Regions from separate parts of the Lysinibacillus sp. FN11 genome, predicted to be linked through region 1. Evidence: riboswitches for the same ligand, from Rfam matches in the RefSeq annotation. Region 1 holds a riboswitch; the other holds the start of a gene.

Region 1 (3,537 bases):
AAGAAATGAGCGTATCCCCTGTCTACCGCCGACTAGAACCATTAACACGCACAATATAACTGCTAATAAGACGACAACATTCATTCTCGAACCCTCTTTCGATTAATGAAAAATATAGCGGTATACAGACTAATAGGAATCGTAAGGACAACACCAATACCCCCTGCTAAGGCACGGGCTAATTCTAAAGAAAGATTTAAGGACAATGTAAGCCCTAATGTGGAAGAATTTTTTAAATAGAGAATAATCATAGGTATGGAGCCGCAAAGGTAGGCAAAGAATAAAATACTTGTAATAGTACCCATGATATCTTTACCGATTTCATGTCCCGAAGATTTAAGTGCTTTGACAGGGATCGTAGGATCTTGCTCGTATAAAGCAAAAATCGAGGAAGCCATTGTAATAGAAACATCCATTACTGCCCCGAGTGAGCCAATAAATAAACCTGCCATAAAGACGGTACGATAGGGACGCGTTAAAAATTGCATTTCTTCATAACGAAGACCATTTTCACCTGTCAACCACATTACAATAGAGCTTATGATAAGCGCTAGAATAGTGCCTAAAAGTGTGGACACGATGGCTACATATGTTTTTGTATTTAATCCACTAATAAGTAGTAGCGAGATAATTGTAAATAGCACCGCACAAATGCCGCTGACTACTAATAGGCTTACGCCCCCATGCTTCACATAAAGATCTAATGCGAATGATAAAATCACAGCATTGACCACCAGGCTAATGATAGAAAATAAGCCTTGTCTTTTACCTATAATAAGTAGGGCAAAAATAAAAATCCATGCAATCATTACCATGGTTTGATCACGTTTTAAATCGACAATGGTTCCTGTTAAAACTGATTGTGCTGTGCGATCATCTAGCGTGACAAAGATTTCATTGCCTACATGGTATTCTTGATCAAAAGCACCAGACGAAGAATAGTCATTCGTCAAATGAATGGATTGCCCCTTATGCTGACCATTTTTGATAATGGCCATAATTTCCTGTGTAAATAAAAAATCCCTATTTTCATACATGTCTGTCATTGGTTCTGATTTTGTTACATCCACTTGCGTTATTTTCGCTATCGGTCGATCATAAAATTGTTCATTATGATGTACGAAAACAATCGAAACCCCACAACAGAATGCTAATAGGGCATAGCAAATAGCTTGTTTAAAAGGTATATTTTTTAAAAATGTCAAGTAAATGACCTCCAAACGGCTAGACTGAATAGTCACTTGTAAAGGAACGTTTTTTTGATTAAGAAGTTCCATTAACAGGTTAAATGTCATCATTTTAATAACATCTTTTACATTTTTTAAGTCTCGTCAGAGCTGTTTAAAATTTATGCTTCCAAAAAAATTTAAAAAGAAGGATGGATAATATAATAAAATAGTGTTATCGTAAGACTAGCTAAATAAAAATATTCTTCGGGGTAGGGTGAAATTCCCGATCGGCGGTGATGAAGCAATTCAAAGTCCGTGAGCGCAAGCTGATTTGGTGCAAATCCAAAACCGACAGTTACAGTCTGGATGGGAGAAGGGTAAAAATGCGAACTTTTTAAATTGATTCTAATTTAGAAGGTTTATTTGACTATGCATTTATTACAAAACTTCCCAATCACCTTGTGGGAAGTTTTTTTATTTAGCTACAATCGAATAGAAGATGTTCTTCGGGGTAGGGTGAAATTCCCAATCGGCGGTGATGAAGCAATTCAAAGTCCGTGAGCGCAAGCTGATTTGGTGCAAATCCAAAACCGACAGTGATAGTCTGGATGGGAGAAGAACGAATGAGATGACAGTCTATGAAAAAATTGTTTTCAAATAGGCTTATTTGTTGATGTCTTATACTCCCAAAACCCCTTTGATGTAAAGGGGTTTTTATTTTTTATTGTTAACGAGAGAAGGGAGAAGGATAAGGCACAAAAACAGGTGGATAAACTTTAAAAGTAAAGGATAGAAGTGCTAATAAAGTAGAGTAGGTGATGGAATGTTTACTGGACTTGTAGAGGATATTGGTATCATAAAAGCCGTGCAAAGCGATCGGAACAGTATGAAAATTACGGTTCAATCAGCCAAGATAACGGAGGATGTCAAGCTTGGTGACAGTATAGCGGTCAATGGAGTTTGTTTAACGGTGACACATTTCACACAACAGCAGCTTACGATGGATGTTATGCTTGAAACAGTCAAAGCAACAAATTTACAGCAGCTGGCAATAGGTGATTCTGTTAATTTGGAGCGGGCCATGCCTGCTAATGGACGATTTGGGGGTCATTTTGTTGCTGGTCATGTTGATGGAGTCGGCAAAATTTTGCGAAAACGTCCAGTGGCAAACGCTGTTTATATTGATATCGAAATGTCAGAGGAACTAACCAACTTTTGTATTCCAAAGGGTTCCATAACAATTGATGGCACAAGCTTAACCCTTTTTCATGTTGAAGCCAATAGTGTCACGATTTCGCTCATTCCTCATACTTACAAAGAAACCGTTTTAGGTTTGAAGAGGGTTGGAGCAATCGTTAATATCGAAACCGATTTAGTCGGAAAATACATTATAGGGCAATTAAAAAAAGGGCAAACAACGCCAGCTATTACAAGAGATTATTTAGCACAACATGGTTTTTAAATCATAGAATAGGAGTTGATCATCGTGCTACATTCAATTGAAGAAGCCATAGAGGATTTAAGGCAGGGCAATATGATTGTGGTGGTTGATGATGAGGATCGGGAAAATGAAGGAGATCTTCTGGCACTCGCTGAATTCATCACACCAGCAACAATCAACTTTATGGCAACCAATGGTAGAGGTTTAATTTGTACGCCGATTTCGCAGCAGCTTGCACAACAGCTAGATTTATATCCGATGGTTCAGCACAATACGGATAACCATCAAACCGCATTTACGGTAAGTATCGACCATGTAGAAACAACGACAGGGATTAGCGCCTTTGAGCGTGCGCTAACGATACAAAGGATGATAGAAAAGCAAGCTAAGCCGACTGATTTTCGTCGACCAGGCCATATTTTTCCGTTGATTGCGAAAGAGCAAGGAGTGCTGGAACGGAGAGGGCACACAGAGGCGACGATTGATCTAGCGAAGCTTTGTCATAGTGTAACTGCAGGTGTTATTTGCGAAATTATGGGTGATGATGGGCACATGCTTCGGTTTGAAGAACTGACAAAGTTCGCTGCACATCATGGCTTAAAAATGATATCGATAGAAGCATTGGTTGCTTATCGTAAACAATTATCCACTAATAAATCTAAAATTTCTATGTAAAAAGGAGAAAGAACAATGGGTCAAACATTTGAAGCACAATTAATTGGAACGGATTTGAAAATTGCAGTAGTAGTGGGTCGTTTTAATGAGTTCATTACTAGCAAATTATTGGATGGGGCAATGGATGGTTTAATTCGTCATGGGGTTGATCCTGCATCTATTGATGTTGCATGGGTGCCAGGGGCTTTTGAAGTTCCTTTTATGGCAAAACAACTAGCAGAAACAAAGAAGTATGATGCCATTATTGGTTTA
Region 2 (3,537 bases), 410 kb from region 1:
GGATGATTGAAGAAATAAAGTCAGAGCTTCAAACACTTAGCTTAGACACAAAACACGGATACATTATCGATATGCAAAGGGTAACAAATATTGATAGTACTGGATTCGGTATGATCGTTAATTTCGCTAAGAAGGTGTCTGTAAAAGATAAGAAAATCGCCATTATTGTCGTCGATGATTTCATTCGCAACTTATTCGCTATTTCACAGGTTGATAAAGTATTCCCTATTGCCGAAAGTGAAGAACAAGCAAGGAAGATTATTAAAGAAGATTGGCTAGGTGAGCTATCGCTTAACGACTATTAATTTTTGTTATTCTAATAAAAAGGTGTATTCCGTCTAATAGGAATACACCTTTTCTTTAATACTGCAGTAGCATATTAACAAACACAACTAGAATGATAATCGGTACAACAACTAACATTAACATACGATATGTCGAATAATAGCCTTGTCCCATTTGACTACCCGTTAGCAATTCTCTCTTCACAAATTCTTTATCTACTACATAGGCAATAAAAATAGCAATGAATAAATTCCCTAGTGGAAGCATGATATTTGACACTAAAAAATCAGTTGCATCAAAAATACTTTTCTCAAAAATCATTATATCCGACAAAACACTCGAAGAAAGTGCAGCTGGAATAGCTGCAATAAATACGACTATACCAAGTAAAAGTGTCCACATTGGACGGGATTTCTGACTATTCTCCATAAATGCTGCGACAATAATCTCATATAAACTAAATGATGACGTTAATGTAGCAAATAAAAATAGCAATAAAAACATAGCTAAAAACACTTCACCGAATGGCATTTGACTAAAAGCTGTTGGTAGCACCATAAATAGCAAACCCGGACCTGCTGCTGGCTCTAAATCAAAGGCGAACACCACAGGGAAAATTGCTAATCCTGCTAAAAATGAAACAAGCACGGTTAACAACACTACAGAACCTGCTGAATTCGGCAGACTGACATCTTTTTTTAGATAAGAGCTATATGTAACTAGACAAGAAAAGCCTACTGCTAACCCAAAGAACGATTGCCCTAGGGCTTCTAATAATGCCTTACCCGTAATATTCGAGAAATCAGGCCATAAGAAGAATTTTACCCCTTCCATTGCCCCATCTAATGTAACAGCACGCACAACAAGGACAATGAACATTATGAAAAGTAACGGCATCATCCATTTATTGGCCTTTTCAATCCCATTTTGTACACCTAATGAAATCACAAGTACGTTGACCAATGTAAACAACACTAGACCAACTAGCGTAATCCAAGGTGTGCCTATAATTTTTCCAAATAATTCAGTTGGATCTACTGCCGGATCAATTACCGCGCCAGCTACACCTAGCCCACTATAAATAAAGATCCAACCTCCAACTACGCTATAAAAAGTTAATAATAAAAAACAACCTAGCACGCCCATTCGACCAATCCAAGCCCAGCCTGGCTTAGTTGGAGCAATTTTTTTATACGCTGTTACAGCCTCGGATTGTGTACCACGTCCTAAAACATACTCGGATAATAACATCGGTAGCCCTATTAACAAGGTAAATAACACAAAGATAAGGAAAAATGCTCCCCCACCACTTTGTCCTGTTACATAGGGAAGTTTCCAAATTGCCCCTAGTCCGATCGCTGCACCAGCTGATGCTAAAATAAAACCTAATTTACTAGACCATTGTCCTTTTTTTCCACTCATCTCTTCAAACTCCTCAAACATTCTAAACTCTTCTCTATTTTACATGAAAATGTAGCTTTCGACTAGGTTATAATCATAAAGTACTATTTAGCTATTTTACTCTATTACTTTTTTCTATATTTATCCGTTAGTTTTGCCTTTCTATTCTTCACACCTTTTCCTATCCATCGTTCCTTCCAACAAAAAAACCTCAGGTATATTGACCCGAGGTTAGTAAAAATTATTTTGTTATATAGATAGAACGCTGGCGGTCGATCCATTTGCGCATTGTTGTAAATAAAAATGCCATAATAGCCGTTAATAAAATACCTTTCACAATGTTAAATGGTAAAATCCCAGCGATAATCATTTTATAAAGTGAGTCACCTACAACAGGCTCCATACCTAAGAAGTATGTGTACATTGGTAAAAATACTGCGTAATTTAAAATACTCATGCCTACTGCCATTACAACTGTCCCAGTCGCTAAACCTCCAACAAGACCAGCAATTGTTTTAAAGCGATTAAAAATAAAGCTTACTGGTAAAATAAATAAAATACCTGTTGCAAAGTTGGCCATATGACCTACTGGCACACCTGTTGGCGTTCCAGAGAAAATCCAATCCAATACATTTTTAAATAATTCTACTAAAATACCAGCTACAGGCCCCATTGTGATGGCTGCTATTAATGCAGGCATATCACTAAAGTCCACTTCCAAAAATGCTGGGAATGGTGGAATTGGGAAATTAAAAAGCATTAATAAAAACGAAATACTGCTCAGCATGCCAATCGTAATAAACGATTGGAGTTTAACATTTTTCTTCATAGAAAACTCTCTCCTCTTTGCTGATTCAATCTCGCAAGAAGAAAGGTGACGATCTTTCAATTGTTAGCACGAAAAAACCCTTATGCATGAAGAGCACAAGGGAGAAAGGCATGACGAATAAGCGTCAATTTAAACTATTTTTGAGCACCATTTAAAAAGCCATACAAAAAAAGCGCTCGGTCATAGTTTATTTCATAACAATGAATGACGATCGTACCTCCATCTTCTCCCATCCAGACTTTAACTGTCGGCCTCGGAATCACACCAAGTCAGCCATGCAAATAAATTTGCACAGGTCGCGGGCTGAAGAGCGAAGCATAAACCATTCGAGTTAATGGAAACATTAACGGTTCACCACTCTATTACCGCCGGTCGGGATTTTCACCCTGCCCCGAAGATGAATCATATTATTTTATACTACAACCTTACTATAATTAATTATTAAGAAAAAGTAAATAGTTCTGCTTAAAAAAATCCGATTAGATTTGTATGTATTATAAAAATGGAGCATTCCATGTTACAGGGATGCTCCATTTTTGATTCTGACTAAGGCATAGATTGTTTATTTGGCCCCACAGGCTTTGGCAAATACGTTTTTAAATCGAATCCTTCCCAGCTTTCTTGGACCACATTATCTAAGCGTAATTGTTGGTCAAAGCTAGCAGCAGTTAACATCATAGCTTCAATCAATTGGGTAGCGCGAATTGGCTCCATCGATGCTAAATCTAAGGGAATATCGAATGTTACGACTACACCTTCCGCTTCCTCTTTCACGGTATATGTTACGTTTTCAGGAACCACTGTTACATAAACATCATCATTTTTGTTTTTCATTAGTGTAAGTGCCTCTGTAACATTAGCAAATGTTTGACGGAAATCTGGTGACAGATATTCTGCCCCATTACCATCTTGGTATAAATAATAATTAAAATGCTTAGCGTTTGTTAATGACATGGCTTGACTTGGCTCACCCTCTTGAGAAAACTCATAAGGTGTGCCATCTTCATTTTGAATCTCAACTT

What was found. A riboswitch is a leader RNA that binds a small molecule or an ion and turns the genes downstream of it on or off. The one in region 1 is predicted to bind FMN.
Region 2: linked by a shared signal. The riboswitch ahead of NP781_RS03455 (ECF transporter S component) and the one ahead of ribE (riboflavin synthase) in region 1 are both predicted to bind FMN.

What each region holds. Positions count from the first base shown of each region.
Region 1 covers NZ_CP102383.1:1,141,694-1,145,230, forward strand. The annotation lists gene NP781_RS05930 (YibE/F family protein) at 1-84, opposite strand, end outside; gene NP781_RS05935 (YibE/F family protein) at 81-1,205, opposite strand; FMN riboswitch at 1,426-1,551, shown strand; FMN riboswitch at 1,668-1,793, shown strand; gene ribE (riboflavin synthase) at 1,993-2,631, shown strand; gene ribB (3,4-dihydroxy-2-butanone-4-phosphate synthase) at 2,656-3,285, shown strand; gene ribE (6,7-dimethyl-8-ribityllumazine synthase) at 3,301-3,537, shown strand, end outside.
Region 2 covers NZ_CP102383.1:730,724-734,260, reverse strand. The annotation lists gene NP781_RS03465 (STAS domain-containing protein) at 1-305, shown strand, start outside; gene NP781_RS03460 (sodium-dependent transporter) at 361-1,707, opposite strand; gene NP781_RS03455 (ECF transporter S component) at 1,928-2,515, opposite strand; FMN riboswitch at 2,733-2,918, opposite strand; gene NP781_RS03450 (RNA polymerase subunit sigma) at 3,062-3,537, opposite strand, start outside.